DNA from 2 places in the Streptomyces sp. NPDC101178 genome. Region 2 is predicted to be linked to the other one. Evidence: riboswitches for the same ligand, from Rfam matches in the RefSeq annotation. Region 2 holds a riboswitch; the other holds the start of a gene.

Region 1 (10,710 bases), on a different contig from region 2:
CTTGGGACGACGGTGGGACGCCACGAAGGCGAGCTCCTTCTTCCTCAGAGCCGCCTACCGGGCTGGGGGAAAGAATCCCCGGCTCCGTGCACTCACGGATTCGGCGGTTCCTTCGCCGCCACCCCCAATGGGTGATCAACCGTGCGAAGGTTCGAGGGCTAAACCTAGTGACCATCTTGTGATCAGTTCAAATCCTCACAGGATTTTTCTTGTCACATCAGGCACTTTTTTACTCTCACTCCACCACGTGTAGCGGCGACTTGACGGTACGTTCCCAAAAATCCGGCATGCCACACATGTCGCACAACTGTACCTAGACGCGCGAAAGCCGCTTGAGGAGCAACACGGACGCGACGGGCCGGGCACCGGCTTTGGCCACCCCGTCCGCCACCTCGCGGTCGGTGGAGACCACCACCACGGGCCGTCCCGGCGGTTCCGCGCGGGCCAGTTGACGGATCAGCTCGTCCGCCGTGACCCCCGCCTTGCTGAACAGCACCCGCACTCCGCGCGGCGGCGCGAGCAGCACCGGTGCGGCCAGCTCGGCGCCGTCGAAGACACAGGTCATCTCGGCGCCGGTCTGCGCGGCGAGCACCGAGAGGCCGCCCAGCAGCCGCAACCGCTGCTTCTCCAGCGGCATCTGGGGGTAGCCGGTCTTGGTGACGTTGTAGCCGTCCACGATGAGGTGGGCCTGCGGGAGCGCCAGCAGCTGGTCGAGCAGGGCCGGGTCGGTGTCCGAAAGCGCCCTGGCGGCGATGTCCTTGGGCGACATCCGGCCGGGCTCGACCGCGTCCACGCTGTCGGCCGGGCGGGACGTCACCGGGGGCAGGGCCAGCTCGCGGCGGAGCCCCGACGCCGCGTCCAGCACGGTGTCCAGGAGCAGCCGCAGCCGCATGTCCTCCACCGAACGGCCCTCGCGGGAGGCCCTGCGGCCCGCCTCCAGGGCCGCCTCGGCCTCGCCGAGCCGGTGCTTGAGCCGGCGCGACTCGCTCTCGGCGGCGGAGAGCTGGGCGGCCGCCTCGGCCCGCTGCACCTCCGCCTCTGCGGTGGAGCGGCGCAGGGCGGCCTCGCCGCGCTTGACCTCGCTCTGCGCGGAGCGGAGCTTGCGGTGGAGCGACTCGGACTCCTTGCGGGCCGCGTCCAGCTCGGCGCGCAGCCGCTCGGTCTCGCTGCGGGTGTGGGCGCGCGCCCGCTCCAGTTCCTCGCGCAGCTGGAGCAGTTCGCGCCGGGCCTCCTCCTCCACCCGCTCCGCGTCGGCCCGCTGGACCTCCTCGCCGGCCGCCTCGACCAGCTTGACCCAGCCGACGGGGCGCAGCACGTAGGCGGCGGCGGCCACATCGACGGGGTCGGCGGCGGCGGGCGGCGAACCCGCCTCCAGCGCACCGGCCAGCTCCGGCTGGGCCTGGCTCAGCCGCTCACCGATGCGCTGGCGGAAGAGCGGGTCGCTCTCCAGCGCGGCGGCCATCGCGTTCCCGGCGAACTTGGCCCGCCGGGTCGGGGTGAACCGGGCGTACTGCCGCAACTGGGCGGGCAGTTCGGCGATGGTCAGACCGCCGAAGGCGTCCGCGACCAGGGCGACGACCCGCCGCCGTACGCCTTCGGGCAGCGGGCGGTCGAGCGCCTCGGCACCGTCGTCGGCCGCATCGGCCGATTCGGCGCCACTGGTCGGCTGATCCACCGTCCGTCACCCCATAGATCTGTCTGTCGGCGCGCTCCCTCAGGAGGCGGCACCCGGCCTGTCCACCAGTTCGATCTGGTCCACCGCGTTGCACCAACGACAGCGGACCGACTCGATGGTCTCACTGACCACCTCCCGCTCCTCGACACTGGACTCACCGGCCAGGTCGAGGTGCACGTACTCCACGACCTTGGAGGACCGCGTCACGTCGAAGCGCGTGAGATTGCCGCACAGGGTGCAGCGCCAGCGGGTCCCGTCGGTCGGCAGGGGAACCGTCGTCATCGTTGCGTCCTCTTTCGTCGTCTCCGACAGCGCGCGCAGGGCGTGCCGCCGTGTCGCTTCCTGTCCTACGTCAAGGATCTCGCGGTGCGCCGTCGAACTGCGGAAGTCCTGGCGTAACCCTACGGCCTCGCGTATAGGCATCGGCACGGCGAGGCGCTCCGTCCCGTTCTCCGCTGGTACGTCATGCTCTGTACATGATCGACGTACGGCGGTTCGACTGGCGGGCCTCGGCCGGGAAGGTCCGGGACAGCGCGGCGGGCGGGACGGTGGGCGGGGCGCCGGTGACGTACGGGCTGATCGCCCTGTGCTGCGCGATCTTCGTGATCAGCCCGCTCTCCGGCTTCGGCGGCGCCTCCTACGGCAGCCAGGACGCGCTGCTCGCCGCGCAGGCCGGGTACTTCGAGCGGTGGGGCGTGATCCCGGCCGAGCTGTGGGAGGGCTCGGCACGCGTGCTGGCCACGCCGTTCACCGCGCTGTTCGTGCACGGCAGCTGGCTGCACCTGCTGGGCAACCTGCTCTTCCTCTACGTGTTCGGGGCGATGGCCGAGGAGCGCATGGGCCACGTGCACTTCGCCCTCTTCTACGTGGGGTGCGGCTACCTGGCGCTGGTCTGCTACGCGGCGGCGCACGCGGACTCGGAGCAGACGCTGGTCGGGGCGTCGGGCGCGATCTCGGCGGTGCTCGGCGCGTTCCTTTACCTGTTCCCGAAGGCCCGGGTGACCAGCCTGTTCCCGTTCCTCTTCTTCCTGCCGCTGCGCTTTCCGGCCTGGATCGTGCTGGTCTTCTGGTTCGGGCTCCAGTGGGCGGCGGCGCAGGCGGCGGACGCGGGGCCGGGGGTGGCGTATCTGGCGCATGTGGCGGGGTTCGCGGCGGGGTTCCTGTACGCCTGGGGACGCTATCGGGGACGCACTAGAGTGAAGGTTCCAGCCACGGCGACCGAGGGAGACAGACAGCCGTGATCACCGCGATCGTGCTCATCAAGACCAGCGTGGACCGGATTCCGGAGATCGCCGAGGCCATCGCCGCGCTGGACAGTGTCAGCGAGGTCTTCTCCGTCACCGGCACCTACGACCTGATCGCCATGGTCCGGGTGGCCCGCCACGACGACCTCGCCGACGTCATCCCCGGCCGGATCAGCAAGATCCCGGGCGTCGAGGGCACGGACACGCATGTGGCGTTCCGTACGTACTCCCAGCACGACCTGGAAGCGGCGTTCGCCATCGGCCTGGACGCGTAACCTCCGACATACCTCGGCCGGGAACAGGCAGCGCGCCTGTTCCCGGCCGACGTGCTGTGCAGGCCTCAGACCTGGGCGGCCGTGCCCCGGTCCGGGACGCAGCGGCCGTCCTCGGTGCGGTACTTCCACTGGGCGCCCTCGCGGACCAGCTCGGTGACCGCGCGCAGGAACCGCTCGATGTGCTCGTCCGGCGTACCGGCGCCGAAGCTGACCCGGATCGCGTTGAGCAAGCGCTCGCCCGGCTCGGCCTCCGGGGCGCCGCACTCCCCCGGGTCCTGCGGGTCGCTGCCGAGGAGGGTGCGGACCAGCGGGTGGGCGCAGAAGAGGCCGTCGCGGACGCCGATGCCGTACTCGGCGGAGAGGGCGGCGGCGAAGTGCGAGCTGTTCCAGCCGCGCACCACGAAGGAGATGACGCCGACGCGGGGCGCGTCGTCGCCGAAGAGCGAGAGCACCTGGACCTCGGGGACCTCGGCGAGGCCCTCGCGTACCCGGCGCACCAGCTCCTGCTCCCGGGCGACCAGGGTGTCGAAGCCGGCCTCGGTCAGGGCCTTGCAGGCGGAGGCGATGGAGTAGACGCCGATCACGTTGGGCGAACCGGCCTCGTGGCGGGCGGCCGTGGTGTGCCAGTCGACGTCCACGCCGCCGTCGGCGCGCCGGGCGACCTTGCGGGAGGCACCGCCACCGGCGAGGTACGGCTCGGCCGCCTGGAGCCAGTCGGCGCGGCCCGCGAGGACCCCTGAGCCGAAGGGCGCGTACAGCTTGTGGCCGGAGAACGCGACCCAGTCGACGTCCAGTTCCGCGATGTCCACCGGGTGGTGCGGGGCCAGCTGGGCGGCGTCGAGGACGATGCGGGCGCCGTGCGCGTGGGCGGCGGCGGCCAGTTCCTTCACCGGCCACAGCTCACCGGTCACGTTGGAGGCGCCGGTGACGCAGACGAGGGCCGGGCCGTAGGGGTCGCGGTCGGCGAGCGCCCGCTCCAGCGCCTGGACCGCCTGGCCCGGCGTACGGGGCGCGTTGAGGTAGGTGACCCGGGCGTCGCGCCAGGGCAGCAGGGAGGCGTGGTGCTCGGTCTCGTACACGAAGACCTGGCAGTCCGCCGGGAGCGCGGCGGCCAGCAGGTTGAGGGAGTCGGTGGTGGAGCGGGTGAAGACGACCTGGTCCTCCGCGCGGCAGCCGAGGAACTCCGCGACCGTGCGGCGGCTGCTCTCGAAGAGGTCGGTGGAGAGCTGCGAGAGGTATCCGGCCCCGCGGTGGACACTGCCGTAGTACGGGGCGTACGCGGCCACGTCGTCCCAGACCCGCTGGAGGGCCGGGGCGCTGGCGGCGTAGTCGAGTGCGGCGTAGGTGACCTCACCGCCGGTGACGAGCGGAACGGTGACATCCTGCCCCAGAACGGGCAGCGGGGCACAAACCGACGGGTCGATGGCAGCGGTGGAGACAGACATGGCGAACTCCCGTAACAGGCAGGCGAAATCCGGCGTCGGCGGGTACGCGGCAACGCAGGAGGGGAAGGGGGAAAGGCGCGCTGAAGAAGGGCGGTCAGCTCAGGGCGTGAAGAAGCCCTGGGACGAGCCCTAACGCATTCGCTTGCTCACAGAAGGCTCCCTAGGGACCAGGACCCCGGGGGCTGACGTCCACTGGACGCCGAGGGGCCCGCGCTTGCCGCAGACCTCGCTGCCTACGGCCTGGTCTTCACCCGGGGCACCCCGCCACGGACGGAGGGTTGCCGGACAGCGGGCCGGGGCCGTAGTCGCTGTCACTCATGACCTGCGCAGCATCTTGCCATATGTATGCGCACGCGCAAGGGCGCAGTCCGGCATCCGGACTGCGCCCTTGGCCGGTTTCAGGCGTTGCTGGCCGCCACCCACCGCTCCAGCGCGTGCTTCGCCGCACCGGAGTCGACGGCTTCGGCGGCCACCTGGATCTTCGCCGCGATCTGCTCGGTCAGCGTGCCGGTGCCCGGGTCGAGCGCGACCAGCGCCGCCGCCGAGTTGAGCAGCACCGCCTCCCGTACCGCGCCGGTCCCGCCATCCAGCAGGCGGCGGGCCACATCGGCGTTGTACGAGGCGTCGGCGCCGCGCAGCGCCTCGACGGGGACCAGCGGGAGGCCGACGTCCCGCGGGTCGAAGGGCTCCTCGCGGACCGTGCCGTCGCGGACCACCCAGACCCGCGAGGTGGCGGTGGTGGTCAGCTCGTCGAGTCCGTCGTCGCCCCGGAAGACGAGCGCCGAGTTGCCCCGCTCCGCGAGCACGCCCGCGACGATGGGCGCCATCCTGGCGTCGGCCACCCCGATGGCCTGGGAGCGCACCTGGGCCGGGTTGGTGAGCGGGCCCAGGATGTTGAACGTGGTCTGCGCGCCGAGCTCCCGGCGGGCCTTGGCCGCGTACCGCAGGGCCGGGTGGAACTTCACGGCGAAGCAGAAGGTGATGCCCGCCGCCTCTGCGACCTCGACCACCCGCTGCGGGGTCAGCTCCAGGTTGACGCCGAGCTTCTCCAGTACGTCGGAGGAGCCGCTCGCCGACGAGGCGGCCCGGTTGCCGTGCTTGACGACCTTGGCGCCGGTCCCGGCGATGACGATCGCGGACATGGTGGAGATGTTGACCGTCTTGGCGAGGTCGCCGCCGGTGCCGACGATGTCGACGGTGCGGCCGGGCACGTGGATGGTGTTGGCGTGCGCGTACATCGCGCGCACCAGGCCGGTGACCTCCTCCACGGTCTCGCCCTTGGCCCGCAGAGCGACCGCGAAGCCGGCGATCTGCGCGTCGGTCGCCTCGCCGCTCATGATGCGGTCCATCGCCCAGGCGGTCTCCTCGGTGGAGAGGTTCTCGCCGCGGAGCAGGGGGTTCAGCAGGCCGGGCCAGGAACGGTCCGCCACGCTGTCGCCGCCGCTCGGGGTCACAACGTTCATGGTCCGCTCCAGGGGGTCCACAGCCGGGAAAGATACGGCTCCACCCTATCCAGCCGCCGGGACCGCGAAGAGCCCCGTCCATCGGATGGACGGGGCTCTCACGGTGGCGATCAGGTCAGGAGATCAGTGGTGGCCGTGGCCCGAGGTGATCTCCTTGTACTCCTCCGCGGTGGGCTTGACGATCTGGTTGTTCTCGCCGTAGTAGCCCTTGCTGAGCTTGGCTCGCACCTTCTGGACCGGGGAGATCTTGCGCTTGACGCCGTTCTCGTCGACCTCGGGGCCGAGCTCGACCGGCTTGTACTGCTCGTGCGCGGTAAGCGTGTGCAGCTGACCGGGCGAGAGCGGCTCGTGGATCTCCACGAACTCACCGTGCGGCAGGCGCTTGATGATGCCGGTCTCACGACCGTGCAGCACCTTCTCCTTGTCACGGCGCTGGAGGCCGAGGCAGATCCGCTTCGTGACGATGAACGCGATGACCGGTCCGGCGAAGAAGAAGATCCGGACGAACCAGGAGATGGCGTTCAGCGACAGGTGGAAGTGCGTGGCCCACAGGTCGTTACCACCGCCGACGAGGCCGATGAAGTACGCCGTGATCCAGGCGACACCGAGCGCCGTACGGGTGGGGGCGTTGCGCGGGCGGTCCAGGATGTGGTGCTCGCGCTTGTCCCCGGTGATCCAGGACTCGATGAACGGGTACACCGCGGGCAGCGAGAGCACCAGGCCGAAGAGGACCAGCGGGATGAACACGCCCAGGTTGAGCGTGTGACCCCAGAACACGATCTCCCAGCCCGGCATGACGCGGACCAGACCCTCGGCGAAGCCCATGTACCAGTCGGGCTGGGCGCCGGTGGACACCTGGTCCGGGCGGTACGGGCCGAGCGCCCAGATCGGGTTGATCGTGGCGATGGCCGAGATGATCGCGATGATGCCGAAGACCAGGAAGAAGAACCCTCCGGCCTTCGCCATGTACACCGGCAGCAGGGGCATGCCCACGACGTTCTTGTTGGTCCGGCCGGGACCCGCGAACTGCGTGTGCTTGTGGTAGAAGACCAGGATCAGGTGGGCCACCAGCAGTCCGAGCATGATGCCCGGCAGCAGCAGGATGTGGATCGAGTAGAACCGGGCCACGAAGTCGTGGCCGGGGAACTCGCCGCCGAACAGGAACATCGAGATGTACGTACCGACGATCGGCACGGACAGGATCGCGCCCTGGGTGAAGCGGACACCCGTACCGGAGAGCAGGTCGTCCGGGAGGGAGTAGCCGGTGAAGCCGGTGAACATGCCCAGCACGAAGAGCAGGAAGCCGAAGACCCAGTTGACCTCACGCGGCTTGCGGAAGGCACCGGTGAAGAAGACACGGCACATGTGCACGAACATGGCGGCCAGGAAGATCAGCGCGCCCCAGTGGTGGATCTGCCGGACGAGCAGACCACCGCGGACCTCGAAGCTGATCTTCAGCGTGGAGGCGTAGGCCTCCGACATCCGGATGCCCTGCATGGGCTCGTACGGACCGTGGTAGACGATCTCGTTCATGCTCGGCTGGAAGAACAGCGTCAGATACACACCCGTGAGGATGATGATGATGAAGCTGTAGAGCGCGACCTCGCCGAGCATGAAGGACCAGTGGTCCGGGAAGATCTTGCGCATGTTGGCCTTGGCCAGGCCGTAGATGCCGAGCCGGCCGTCCGCCCAGTCGGCGACCCGCTCGCCCGCGGGTGCCTTGCGCTGTCCCGCCTGGTCGGCGGGCTCGTTGGTTGCTGCAGTACTCATCCGCGCTCCCAGAAGGAAGGGCCGACGGGCTCGTCGAAGTCACCGAGCGCCTCGAGGTTGCCCTCGCTGTTCACGCCGATCCGCAGCTGCGGGAGCGCGTGGCCGGCCGGACCGAAGATGACGCGGGCGCCGTCGGAGAGGTCGAAGGTGGACTGGTGGCACGGGCAGAGCACGTGGTGTGTCTGCTGCTCGTACAGGCTGATCGGGCAGCCGACGTGGGTGCAGATCTTGGAGAAGGCCACGATGCCCTCGTGGGCCCAGTCACGCTGGCGCTTGTCCTTGATGTCGTCCGGCTCGATGCGGACGATCATCAGGGCGGCCTTGGCGATCTGCGACAGGAAGTCGTGCGCGTCTTCCTCGAGCCCCTCGGGCTTGGCGAAGGTCAGCGACCCCACGGCCACGTGCTCGGGACGCAGCGGCTCACCCGTGTTCATGTTGACGAGCAGCTTGCCCTTGGCCCACATCGTGGTCCGGAGCTTCTTCTCCGGGAGCGGACCGAGGTCGCGCAGCAGCACCACACCGGAGAGCGGCACCAGGGCCAGCGCGCCGAACATGGTGGTGCGGATCAGCTTGCGACGGCCGATCGCGGACTCCTCGGCACCGGCCTTGAAGTCCGCCAGGACCTGGGCCTTGACCTCGGCCGGCGCCTCGATCGGGTGCCGTTCGGCGGCGACCTCGACGTCGGACATCAGGGTGCGCGCCCAGTGGACGGCGCCCGCTCCGATGAAGAAGAGCGCGAAGCCGAGCGTCAGTCCCAGGGAGAAGTTGAGCGCGCTCACATGGCCGAAGGGCCAGATGAAGACGATCTTGTCCACCGGGAAGATGACGTAGGAGGCGATGAAGCCCACCGTCGACAGCATCGAGAGGACGAACATGAACGCGACGGCCCGCTCCGAGCGGTTCGCCGCGCGTTCGTCGAGGTCCTGGATGCGCGGCTTGTGGGCCGGCAGCCCCGGGTCGGCGAACGGGTCGTCCGTACCCTCCACCGCGCCGTGCGCGGTCTCCTGCACTACGGGCAGGTTGTCTTCTGGAATCTGTTGGCTACTCATGACTTCTTGGCCTTAGCGGTGTGGGCCGCGACCCAGACGGCGGTTGCGATGAGAGCGCCGAGCCCGAAGATCCAGGCGAACAGACCTTCGCTGACCGGACCCAGACCGCCGAGGGAGAGGCCACCGGGGCTCGCCGTCTCCGAACCGTTCACGGTCTGGATGTACGCGATGATGTCCTTCTTCTCCTGCTCCGGCATCGTCGTGTCCGGGAAGGAGGGCATGCTCTGCGGGCCGGTCTGCATGGCCTCGTAGATGTGCTTCGGGCTCACGCCTTCGAGGTCCGGGGCGTACTTGCCCTTGGTCAGGGCGCCGCCCTTGCCCGTGAAGTTGTGGCACTGGGCGCAGTTGTTGCGGAACAGTTCGCCACCCTTGGCGACGTCCGCGCCGGCCGGGTCGACCTGCTTGTCGGTCGGCGTGATCGGACCGGCGCCGAGCGACGCGACGTACGCCGCGAGCTGGTCGATCTCCGCCTGGGTGTAGATGACCTTCTTCTTCGGTACCTGGGCGCCCGGCTGCTGCGCGGGCATACGGCCCGTACCGACCTGGAAGTCGACGGCGGCGGAGCCCACGCCCACGAGGGACGGCCCGTCGGTGGTGCCCTGACCGCCGGTTCCGTGGCAGCTGGCGCAGCCTACGGTGTAGAGCTTCTTGCCCTCGTCGATGGCGAGGGACTGGGCGGTTTCTTCGGCCTGCGCCTTACCCGCAGGCGCGAACGCGGCGTACAGCCCCCCGGTAGCCGCCAGCGCGAGGAGTAGTACGACGACCGCCGCCAGCGGATGGCGTCGTCGTGCGGAGAGCTTTTTCACGGATTACCCCGGTGTCAGGATCTTCTGCGTCGATGGTGGGTGGGTGCGAGCCCGGTTACTTGATCATGTAGATCGTTGCGAAGAGGCCGATCCACACCACGTCGACGAAGTGCCAGTAGTAGGACACGACGATGGCTGCGGTGGCCTGGTCATGGGTGAACCTCTTGGCCGCGTACGTCCTGCCGAGAACCAGCAGGAAGGCGATGAGACCGCCCGTCACGTGCAGACCGTGGAAGCCGGTGGTCAGGTAGAACACCGAGCCGTACGGGTCGGACGAGAGGGAGAGCCCCGCCTCCTTGACCAGCTCCACGTACTCCAGGACCTGGCCGCCGACGAAGATCGAGCCCATCACGAACGTCACGATGAACCAGGTGCGGAGCTTCTTCACGTCGCCCCGCTCGGCGGCGAAGACGCCGAGCTGGCAGGTGAGTGAGGAGAGCACCAGGATCGTGGTGTTCGTGGCCGAGAACGGGAAGTTCAGATGCCCGGCCATCTCCTTCCAGTAATCGGGTCCCATCACCGATCGAAGGGTGAAGTACATCGCGAAGAGGGCCGCGAAGAACATCAGCTCGGACGCCAACCAGATGATGGTTCCGACGCTGGTGAGGTTCGGCCGATTGACCGACGGGTGCGCGTGCCCGGTTTCTACTGTCGTTGCTGTCGCCACGACCGACATTATGTCGGTCGCTTATCCCGCCCTCACTCCGGGGGGTGCCGTTCGGTGTGTCAGTCCCGTGTGTCCTGCCCGAACGGCCCATCGAATCGGTGTCCTTACCGGTGCTGACGGCCGGTCGACCGGAGTACGATCCGCGCATCGGTTCATGCCCCGAGAGCCCCGAAGACACAGATGTCACGGAGGAACAATGCAGGCGACCGCCACGGTCCTGGTCTACAGCGACGACGCCAACATCCGCGAGCAGGTGAAGCTGGCAGCGGGTCGGAGGCCTGCCGCCGACGTGCCACCGGTGAAGTTCCTGGAGTGC
Region 2 (10,710 bases):
CGCGGTTTGTTGCGCACCCATACAAAATGATGAACGAGTGAAGGCGGACCGGTTTCTGCTGGAAAGCCACGAAATGGGCACGCCCGGCGCGGGTCCGTCCGAATCAATGGTCTGGACCAACATACGGGTTCGGAGCCCCGACTGCCAGAGCACGTAAGCCAGTTGTGGCCCCTGAGGTCCGCATACGTTGCCGAAGCGATACGCCGGTGGTGTAGACCTCCCCTCCGGCGTGGGGGAAAATCGCAGTTCATCCGGACGGTGGCAGGACGGGTGGCGGCGCCGTGGCCGATCTGTTCAGAGGTTCGTACGGTGACGTCGCGCCACCGCCCGAGACCAGATGGATCAACGAGGATGGGCGAGGCTGTGCAGCGGCGCTTTACGGTTCTGACCGCGGTGGTGGCCGCGCTGGGTATGACGGCAACGTTGTCGGCCTGCGGAGGTGACAGCGGCACGGGCGACGTCACCCTCACGCTGGTCGCCGCCGACTACGGCAACAGCTCGGCCAACAGCTCCGAGAAGTACTGGAGCGGTGTCGCGGCGGGCTTCGAGAAGCAGAACCCCGGCATCAAGATCGACGTCAACGTCTACTCCTGGAAGGACGTCGACCGCAAGGTCGCCGAGATGGTGAAGGCGGGCAAGGCCCCCGACATCGCGCAGATCGGCGCGTACGCGGACTACGCCAAGGACGACAAGCTCTACAGCGCCGACCAGATGCTCTCCATCCGCACCCAGGCCAACTTCCTGCCCACCCTCACCGACGCGGGCAAGGTCGACGGCACGCTGTACGGACTCCCGTTCGTCGCCAGCACCCGGCTGCTCTTCTACAACGAGAAGCTCTTCGGCCAGGCGGGCCTGGACGCCCCCGAGACCTGGGACGACATCCAGAAGGACGCCACCGCGCTCAAGGCCAAGGGTGTGAAGTACCCCTTCGCCCTGCCGCTCGGCCAGGAGGAGTCGCAGGCGGAGACGCTGATGTGGCTGCTCAGCAACAGCGGTGGTTACGTCGACGACGTCGGCCTCTACGACATCGACTCGGCGCAGAACATCGCCACGTTCAGCTGGCTGCGGGACAACCTGGTCGGCAAGGGCCTCACCGGCCCCGTCGCGCCGGGCAAGCTGGACCGCGCGAAGGCCTTCGAGGCTTTCACCAAGGGCGAGGTCGGCATGCTCAACGGCCACCCCACGCTGATGGAGGAGGCCGAGGCCAAGGGCGTCAAGGTCGGCATGGTGCCGCTGCCCGGCGCCGAGGGGCCCACCAAGGGTTCGATGGGCGTCGCCGACTGGATGATGGGCTTCAAGCAGAACGGCAACCGCAAGGCGATCGGCGACTTCTTCGACTACGTCTACTCCGACGAGAACGTGCTCGCCTTCGCCGACGAGTACGACCTGCTCCCGGTGACCGGCAGCGCCTCCGCCGAGATGGAGACCGACTCCAAGCACGCGAAGCTCCGCGAGTTCCTGGCGGCGCTGCCCAACTCCCAGCTGCCCCCCTTCGGCAAGACGTCCTGGGCGACGGTGAGCGAGTCGATCAAGACGAACATCGGCGAGGCGGTGGCTCCCGGCGGGTCCCCGGAGCGGGTGCTCGGGGAGATAGCGGCGGAGGCGGCGAAGGCGGAGAGCGCGGAGTAGCGGCGGGCGCGGAGGGGGCGGTTGCCCGGTTAGGTTGGTTGTATGACCGCATCCGACGCCGAGCCCGCGCCTACCCCTCCGGGGCTGCCCGATCCGGGGCTGTCCGACCGTGACCGCGCGCTGCTCGCGCTGGAGCGGAGGCCGTGGGCGGGGCCCGGGGCGAAGGAGCGGGCGATCCGGGAGGAGCTGGGCATCTCGCCGGTGCGCTACTTCCAGCTCCTCAACGCGCTGATCGAGGACGAGCGGGCGCTGCGGGAGGACCCGGTCACGGTGAACCGGCTGCGCCGGCTGCGGGCGGCGCGGCGGGAGCGCCGCTGAGCCTTTCCGGGGGCGCTGCCCCCGGAGCCCCGGGTGGGCCCGGGCCCCGTGCTCGGCCGGACCCCGCTACGCTCACCCCATGGGCAGCCACTCCGCACAGCCGCCGATCCCGACCCCGACCACCCCGGCCGGCCGCGAGGGCCTGGAGGCCGTCCTCGCCCGCCCCGGCCGCGCGGTCATCGCTCTCGACTTCGACGGCACGCTCGCCGACATCGTCCCCGACCCCGAGCGCGCCCGCGCCCACCCCGGTGCCGTGGAGGCGCTCGCCGCGCTCGCGCCGAAGGTCGCCTCCATCGCCGTGATCACCGGCCGCCCCGCCGGCGTCGCCGTACGGTACGGCGGCTTCGCGGGCGTCCCCGGCCTCGACCGCCTCGTCGTCCTCGGCCACTACGGCGCCGAGCGCTGGGACGCCGCCACCGGCACCGTGACCGCCCCCGCACCCCACCCCGGCGTCGCCGAGGCGCGGGCCGAACTCCCCGGCGTACTGCACGCGTTCGACTCCTGGCGCGGCACCTGGACCGAGGAGAAGGGGCAGGCCGTCGCCGTCCACACCCGCCGCGCCGACGACCCGCAGGCGGCCTTCGAGACCCTGCGCGGCCCGCTCGGCGAGCTGGCCGCCCGCCACGGGCTGATCCTCGAACCGGGCCGCCAGGTCCTGGAGTTGCGCCCGCCGGGCATGGACAAGGGCGTGGCGCTCGCGGAGTACGTACGCGAGGTCGACGCCGCGTCCGTCGTGTACGCCGGAGACGACCTCGGCGACCTCGCCGCCTTCGCCGCCGTGGAGAAGCTGCGCGGCGGCGGCCCGGACGGCATCCCGGGCCTCCTGGTCTGCAGCGGCAGCGCCGAAGTACCCGAACTGGCCGAGCGCGCGGATCTGTTGGTCCCGGGCCCGGCCGCCGTGGTCGACTTCCTGGCGGCCCTGGCCCAGCGGTTGTAGGCGCCCCTCACTCCTGCCGCAGCGCCTCCAGCTGGTCCAGGAACCACTGCTGCGGCGGGAGCGCGGTCGCCGCCTCCGCCAGCCGCTTCGTGCGGCCGGTCCGCTCCTCGGCGCCCATCGACAGCGCCTCGTGCAGCGCCTGTGCCGTGGCCACCACGTCGTACGGGTTCACCGCGATCGCGTCCTCGCCCAGCTCCTCGTACGCCCCCGCCTCCCGCGACAGCACCAGCGCGCAGCCGTGGTCGGAGACGACCGGGACCTCCTTGGCGACCAGGTTCATGCCGTCGCGGATGGGGTTGACCAGCGCCACGTCCGCCAGCCGGTACGCGGCGAGCGAGCGCGCGAAGTCGTCGTTCACATGCAGCAGGACCGGCGTCCAACTCTCCGTGCCGTAAGCCCCGTTGATCTCCGTGGCCAGGGTCTGCACCGCCGCCGTGTAGTCCCGGTAGACCGACAGGTCCTGGCGCGAGGGGTAGGCGAAGGCCACGTGGACCACGCGCTCGCGCCACTCGGGGCGGGTCTCCAGCAGGGTCCGGTAGGCGTGCAGGCCGCGCACGATGTTCTTGGACAGCTCGGTGCGGTCCACCCGCACGATCGTCTTCCTGCCCTCGCCCACCTGCTCCCGCAGCGTCTCCACCCGCTCGTCCACGTCCGCCTCGCGCGAGCGCCGCCGCAGGAAGTCCGCGTCGGCCCCGAGCCCGTGCACGCCGACCCTGGTCCGGCCCGTCCCGCCGAGGATCTCCGTACAGCAGTCGATGAACGCGTCCGCCCACCGCCGGGTCAGGAACGCGGCCCGGTCCGCGCCCAGGATGCCGCGCAGCAGCTGCTCGCCGATGTCGTCCGGCAGCAGCCGGAAGTAGTCCACCGGAGCCCACGGCGTGTGCGAGAAGTGGCCGATCCGCAGGTCCGGGCGCAGCTCGCGGAGCATGCCGGGGACCAGGGCCAGGTGGTAGTCCTGGACCAGGACCGACGCCTCCGGGCCCGCCTCCTCGGCGAGCGCCTGGGCGAAGGCCCGGTTGTACGCCTCGTACGAGGCCCACTGCCGGCGGAACTCCGCGTCGAAGACCGGCTCCACGGGCGTCTGGTACAGCATGTGGTGGACGAACCACAGCACCGAGTTCGCGATGCCGTTGTACGCGTCGGCGTGCACCTCGGCGTCGATGTCCAGCATCCGTACGCCCGGCTCACCGACCCCGCGCCGCACCGCCTCCCGGTCGCCGTCGCCGAGGGCCGCGCAGACCCACAGCTTGTCGTCGACGGCGCTCAGCCCGGAGACGAGACCGCCGCCGCCGCGCTTGGCGTCGAGCGTTCCGTCCTCGCCGAGCGTGTACGTGATCGGGCCGCGGTTGGACGCGACGAGGACCTGGGCGGTGGAGGCGGGTGCGTGCTCGGTGACCATGTAGCGGAACCTAGCCCGTAAGGGAAGCCGCCAAACGCCTCAGAGCCTCACGCCCGCCACGGTGCCGGAGTCCTCCGCGCCTCACGCCGCCCACCGCTCCGCGTACTCGGCGATCTCCCGCATCGGCGGCCGCTCCTCCGTGTCCACCGCATGCGTGCGCGGCACGAACCCCTCCGCACCCCGCTCGAACTGCGTCAGCGCCGGCCGCACCAGATGGCCCCGGGAGAGCCGCAGCTGCGCCGTGCGGTAGATCGCCGCCGCCATCCGGCCCAGCGCCTGCCCGTCCTGGTGGCGGTGGCGCCGCACGCCCACATCCACCTGGCCCAGCGCGTCCAGACCCACGGTGTGCAGCGCGTCGACCAGGAGCCCCAGCTCCACCCCGTAACCGACGGGGAACGGCAGCCGCTCCAGCAGCGAGCGCCGCACCGCGTACTCGCCGCCCAGCGGCTGCACGAAACCGGCCAGCTGGGGCCAGTGCAGATTGAGCAGCGGGCGTGCCACCAACTCGGTGACGCGGCCGCCCTGACCTGCGGTGTCGCCGAGCGGACGGTCGTACATCGCCTTGACGAACTGCACGGTGGGGTCGGTGAGCAGCGGGCCGACCGTCCCCGAGACGAAGTCCGCCGAGAAGTCCCGCAGGTCGGCGTCGACGAAGCAGACGATCTCGCCGCTGGTCACCAGGAGCGACCGCCAGAGCACCTCGCCCTTGCCGGGCAGGGCCGGGATCCGCGGCAGGATCGCGTCCCGGTGCACCACCCGGGCGCCCGCCGCGCGCGCGACGGCGGCGGTGGCGTCGGTGGAACCGGAGTCGATCACCACCAGCTCGTCGACCAGCCGGACCTTCTCCATCAGCTCGCGCCGGATCGTCGCCACGATCGCGCCGACCGTGGCCTCCTCGTTCAGCGCGGGCAGCACCACGCTCACCGACGTGCGGTGCGGGTCGGCGGCCCGGGCGTCGGTGAGCCGGTTCAGCGGGCGGTCGGCGGACGACCAGGAACGCCTGGTCAGCCAGCGTTCCACCTCTTCGAGCACGGTCTGAACTCCTCGCATGTGAGCTGTGTGTGATCCATCTCGCCGTTCGGACGACTATCTCAACAGTCCGGTCCTTCGGTTACAGTCTTGAACAACGCGGATGACCGTCGCATGTCGGGGTCCGTCGTCACACAAACGCCTGGATCGAAGATCCAGTGCCACAGAGCTCATCCAGAGGGACTGAGGGAACGGCCCGTTGAAGTCCCGGCAACCCTCCTACCGACCGCGAGGTCACGGTGGGGAAGGTGCCAATTCCGTCTTGTGGCGAAATGCGCCGCAAGGAAGATGAGGAGAAAGGGCCTCCGCCATCATGGCTGTTCAGACCGTTGCAGGTAATGCCACCACCGCCTCCGTGGACCTCGGTCCCGCCGCGGCGCTTTCCTGCCGCGAGTGCGGCGAGCGTTTCGAGCTCGGCCCCCTTTTCGCCTGTGCGTCCTGTTTCGGGCCACTGGAAGTGGCGTACGACCTGCCCACCGGTTCCGCCGAGGAGCTGCGCAAGCGCATCGAGGCCGGCCCGGACAACATCTGGCGCTACGCCCCGCTGCTGCCGGTTCCCGCCGATGTCGCGGAGAAGCCCAACCTCAACCCCGGCTTCACCAAGCTGGTCAAGGCCGACAACCTCGCCCGTGAGCTGGGCGTGACCGGCGGTCTGTACGTCAAGGACGACTCCGGCAACCCGACGCACTCCTTCAAGGACCGCGTCGTCGCGATCGCCGTCGAGGCCGCCCGCGCCTTCGGCTTCACCACCCTCTCCTGCTCCTCCACGGGCAACCTGGCCGGTGCCGTCGGCGCCGCCGCCGCCCGCGCCGGACTGCGCTCCTGCGTGTTCATCCCGCACGACCTGGAGCAGGGCAAGGTCGTCATGGCCGCGGTGTACGGCGGTGAGCTGGTCGGCATCGAGGGCAACTACGACGACGTCAACCGCTTCTGCTCCGAGCTCATCGGCGACCCGCTCGGCGAGGGCTGGGGCTTCGTCAACGTCAACCTGCGCCCGTACTACGGCGAGGGCTCCAAGACCCTGGCGTACGAGATCTGCGAGCAGCTCGGCTGGCGGCTCCCCGACCAGATCGTCATCCCGATCGCGTCCGGCTCCCAGCTGACGAAGATCGACAAGGGGTTCCAGGAGCTGATCAAGCTCGGCCTGGTCGAGGACAAGCCGTACAAGATCTTCGGCGCCCAGGCCGAGGGCTGCTCGCCGGTCTCCGCCGCCTTCAAGGCCGGACACGACGTCGTACGGCCCCAGAAGCCGAACACCATCGCCAAGTCGCTGGCCATCGGCAACCCGGCGGACGGCCCGTACGTCCTGGACATCGCCCGCCGCACGGGCGGCGCGGTGGAGGACGTGAACGACGAGCAGGTCGTCGACGCGATCAAGCTGCTGGCGCGCACCGAGGGCATCTTCGGCGAGACGGCGGGCGGCGTGACGGTCGGCGTGACGAAGAAGCTGATCGAGGCCGGCGTGATCGACCCGGCGCTCACCACCGTCGTCCTGAACACCGGTGACGGGCTCAAGACGCTCGACGCGGTCTCCGCGACCTCGCAGGCGACGGCGACCATCAAGCCGAGCCTGGACGCGTTCCGTGCCGCGGGCCTCGCCTCCGCCTGACCATCCCGATCGCCCCGATCGTCCCGACCGCAGCCGTCAGAAAGGCGTCCGCCATGAGCGTCAAGGTCCGCATCCCCACCATCCTCCGCACCTACACGGGCGGCCAGGCCGAGGTCACGGCGGAGGGCGCGAAGCTCTCCGAGGTCATCGACTCCCTGGAGAGGGACCACCCGGGCATCGCCGCCCGCGTCCTGGACGACCAGGGCAAGCTGCGCCGCTTCGTCAACGTGTACGTCAACGACGACGACGTGCGCTTCGAGGGCGGGCTCGACGCGGCCACGCCCGACGGCGCCGGCATCTCGATCATCCCGGCCGTGGCCGGCGGCTGCTGATCCGACCGGCATCGCCCGAACCACGGTTGCCCCCTCCGCGAGAGAAAGCGGAGGGGGCAATTCTGCATGGTTGAGCGCGGTAGAGTTGGGGAAGGCCCCTTCGCCGCGCGTGCCGCCCGCATATGAGAATGCGCCCGGCCCCGATAAGAAGCAGCCAAAGTACGTGAACCCCTTGAGGCATAAGTGGCCTTTGCCTGGCCCGACTTGCCCGTAAATTTCAGCAATCCCGCATATTCGGGCGTTCGCCCGTGCCCGGAATTCTCGTCCGATTGACCTGTTGCAGAGGGCAGTTGGGCGGATACATTCGGCCGCGGTCGACGCGCTGCGGCGCCGCGCACCCTCTCCTGTCGGAGGGTGAGTTCCGACCCGGGCCCGCGAAGTGCGGTCCCGTGCAAGGGCCAGTTATAGGGGAGTTAGGCATGGCTCAGGGCACCGTCAAGTGGTTCAACGCGGAGAAGGGGTACGGCTTCATCGCGGTCGACGGTGGTGCGGATGTTTTCGTCCACTACAGCGCGATCCAGATGGACGGGTACCGCACCCTCGAAGAGGGTCAGCGAGTTGAATTCGAGATCTCGCAGGGCCAGAAGGGGCCCCAGGCCGACATGGTCAAGCTCGCCGTCGGCTGAGCCCGGCGCGGCCGTCCGACGTCACTACTCACGCACGCAGGGCCCGGCCCCGGAGTGATCCGGGGGACCGGGCCCTTCGTGCGCGCCGGGACCGGGCGGACGGACGGCCGGGCGGAGGGCCGACCACATGGCGGGCCCTGGCCTGAGGCGCTTGCACTCTCAGGGGTCGAGTGCTAATCATTGGCGTTAGCACTCTCCAGGTGAGAGTGACAGAACTTGGACCGGGCCGGTGAGGCCCGCAGGCGCGGTGGGGCAAGGAACCACCACGCACGCAGGCCGTCCGTCGCGGGCGCCTCTCGGTCCGGAGCAATCCACCCCTGTCCGGGAGGACCACTTCACATGGCCAAGATCATCGCGTTCGACGAGGAGGCACGGCGCGGTCTCGAGCGCGGGATGAACCAGCTCGCCGACGCCGTCAAGGTCACCCTCGGCCCCAAGGGCCGTAACGTCGTCCTCGAGAAGAAGTGGGGCGCGCCCACGATCACCAACGATGGTGTTTCCATCGCCAAGGAGATCGAGCTCGAGGACCCGTACGAGAAGATCGGTGCGGAGCTGGTCAAGGAGGTCGCCAAGAAGACGGACGACGTCGCCGGCGACGGTACGACCACCGCCACCGTTCTGGCCCAGGCTCTCGTCCGCGAGGGTCTGCGCAACGTCGCCGCAGGCGCCAACCCGATGGCCCTCAAGCGCGGCATCGAGAAGGCCGTCGAGGCCGTCTCCGCCGCTCTGCTGGAGCAGGCCAAGGACGTGGAGACCAAGGAGCAGATCGCTTCGACCGCCTCCATCTCCGCCGCCGACACCGAGATCGGCGCCAAGATCGCCGAGGCGATGGACAAGGTCGGCAAGGAAGGCGTCATCACCGTCGAGGAGTCCCAGACCTTCGGTCTGGAGCTCGAGCTGACGGAGGGCATGCGCTTCGACAAGGGCTACATCTCGGCCTACTTCGCGACCGACATGGAGCGTATGGAGGCGTCGCTCGACGACCCGTACATCCTGATCGTCAACTCGAAGATCGGCAGCGTCAAGGACCTCATCCCGCTGCTGGAGAAGGTCATGCAGTCGGGCAAGCCGCTGCTGATCATCGCCGAGGACGTCGAGGGCGAGGCGCTCTCCACCCTGGTCGTCAACAAGATCAAGGGCACGTTCAAGTCCGTCGCCGTCAAGGCCCCGGGCTTCGGCGACCGCCGCAAGGCCATGCTCGCGGACATCGCCATCCTCACCGGTGGCACCGTGATCTCCGAGGAGGTCGGTCTCAAGCTGGAGAACGCCGGCCTGGACCTGCTCGGCCGCGCCCGCAAGGTCGTCATCACCAAGGACGAGACCACGATCGTCGACGGTGCCGGTGACAGCGACCAGGTCCAGGGCCGCGTCAACCAGATCCGTGCCGAGATCGAGAACTCCGACTCGGACTACGACCGCGAGAAGCTCCAGGAGCGCCTCGCGAAGCTGGCCGGCGGCGTGGCCGTCATCAAGGCCGGCGCCGCCACCGAGGTGGAGCTCAAGGAGCGCAAGCACCGCATCGAGGACGCGGTGCGCAACGCCAAGGCCGCCGTCGAGGAGGGCATCGTCGCCGGTGGTGGCGTGGCGCTGCTCCAGGCCTCTGCCGTCTTCGACAAGCTCGACCTCACGGGCGACGAGGCGACCGGCGCCAACGCCGTGAAGCTCGCGCTGGAGGCCCCGCTCAAGCAGATCGCCGTCAACGGTGGTCTTGAGGGTGGCGTCGTCGTGGAGAAGGTCCGCAACCTGCCGATCGGTCACGGCCTCAACGCCGCGACGGGTGAGTACGTCGACATGATCGCCGAGGGCATTCTCGACCCGGCGAAGGTCACGCGCTCCGCTCTGCAGAACGCCGCCTCCATCGCCGCGCTCTTCCTCACCACCGAGGCCGTCATCGCCGACAAGCCCGAGAAGGCCGGCGCGGCCGCCCCGGGTGGTATGCCGGGCGGTGACATGGACTTCTGATCGGTTCCGGTTCGCGCCGGTCGGTCGAAGCTCCACGCACGTCCCGCAGGGGCGGCATCTCCTTCACGGGAGGCGCCGCCCCTGTGGCGTGTCCGAGGTCGCTGGGACACTGCGGGGGACGGTCGGTGAGTCCGTACGCGTGCGAGGGCGAGTGCCACCGCCGTACGAGTGCGGGGGATGGGGGCGGGTATGACGGCTACGCGGGCGGGGTACGGCGGACCGGGGCGCGGGGGCTCCAGGTACAGGGCGCGTCTCAAGGGGGCCGGGTCGCTCCTCGCCGGGGTCGCGTTGTCGGCGGCGGGACTGTTCGGCGTGGCGACGGGCACGGGCCTCGCCGGCCTCCTCGGCATGCGGGTGGAGACCTTCGGCGCCGTCGAGTGCCGTGACACCCGCACCAGCAAGGGCCAGACGGTCTGGCACTGTTTCGGCGAGGCGGAAGGCGTCGGCCGCACCCGGATCAGCTTCGCGGACCATGACGGCAGGAACGACCCGGAGACGATCACCGCGACCCAGGTGTCCGACGGGGGGCGGTGGTTCGCGCACTCGGGGACGATCGTCGGCTACGGCATGATCCCGCTCCTGCTGGGCGCAGGGCTGGCGGCCTGGGGCGGTTACGTCGTGCGACAAAGGTCACTGTCCCGGAGGTGAGCGGACGGCGCTCGGAGCCGCGCGGCGCGCCCGGCGACGCTCCGGCGCCGGTCCACTGACCAGGACAGCGGTGGGGCGGCAGGGGCATCGCGGCGGCGAGGGCCCTCGGAGGCCGGAGCGCACGGAACGGGAACTGCCTGTCGGTCGTTAAACTGCCGTTCGGTAAAAGGACGGCTTCGGGCTATCCTTCGGCGTGCTGAAGCACGCCGGCCAGGCGAGTG

Evidence for each region. A riboswitch is a leader RNA that binds a small molecule or an ion and turns the genes downstream of it on or off. The one in region 2 is predicted to bind S-adenosylmethionine.
Region 1: it holds a riboswitch for S-adenosylmethionine, as region 2 does, so the genes downstream of both, ACIRR8_RS29050 (aminotransferase class V-fold PLP-dependent enzyme) here and thrC (threonine synthase) in region 2, are expected to answer to the same signal.

What each region holds. Positions count from the first base shown of each region.
Region 1 covers NZ_JBIWOZ010000012.1:136,720-147,429, forward strand. The annotation lists gene ACIRR8_RS29025 (NlpC/P60 family protein) at 1-24, opposite strand, end outside; gene ACIRR8_RS29030 (NYN domain-containing protein) at 314-1,675, opposite strand; gene ACIRR8_RS29035 (hypothetical protein) at 1,715-1,957, opposite strand; gene ACIRR8_RS29040 (rhomboid family intramembrane serine protease) at 2,152-2,916, shown strand; gene ACIRR8_RS29045 (Lrp/AsnC family transcriptional regulator) at 2,913-3,194, shown strand; gene ACIRR8_RS29050 (aminotransferase class V-fold PLP-dependent enzyme) at 3,260-4,639, opposite strand; SAM riboswitch class IV at 4,845-4,962, opposite strand; gene trpD (anthranilate phosphoribosyltransferase) at 5,038-6,102, opposite strand; gene ACIRR8_RS29060 (cytochrome bc complex cytochrome b subunit) at 6,226-7,872, opposite strand; gene ACIRR8_RS29065 (Rieske 2Fe-2S domain-containing protein) at 7,869-8,921, opposite strand; gene ACIRR8_RS29070 (c-type cytochrome) at 8,918-9,727, opposite strand; gene ACIRR8_RS29075 (heme-copper oxidase subunit III) at 9,783-10,403, opposite strand; gene ACIRR8_RS29080 (hypothetical protein) at 10,591-10,710, shown strand, end outside.
Region 2 covers NZ_JBIWOZ010000014.1:60,408-71,117, reverse strand. The annotation lists gene ACIRR8_RS30350 (ABC transporter substrate-binding protein) at 352-1,629, shown strand; gene ACIRR8_RS30345 (DUF3263 domain-containing protein) at 1,672-1,947, shown strand; gene otsB (trehalose-phosphatase) at 2,027-2,884, shown strand; gene ACIRR8_RS30335 (trehalose-6-phosphate synthase) at 2,892-4,283, opposite strand; gene ACIRR8_RS30330 (glucosyl-3-phosphoglycerate synthase) at 4,365-5,315, opposite strand; SAM riboswitch class I at 5,480-5,607, shown strand; gene thrC (threonine synthase) at 5,626-6,921, shown strand; gene ACIRR8_RS30320 (MoaD/ThiS family protein) at 6,975-7,253, shown strand; gene ACIRR8_RS30315 (cold-shock protein) at 7,673-7,879, shown strand; gene groL (chaperonin GroEL) at 8,219-9,841, shown strand; gene ACIRR8_RS30305 (hypothetical protein) at 10,154-10,489, shown strand.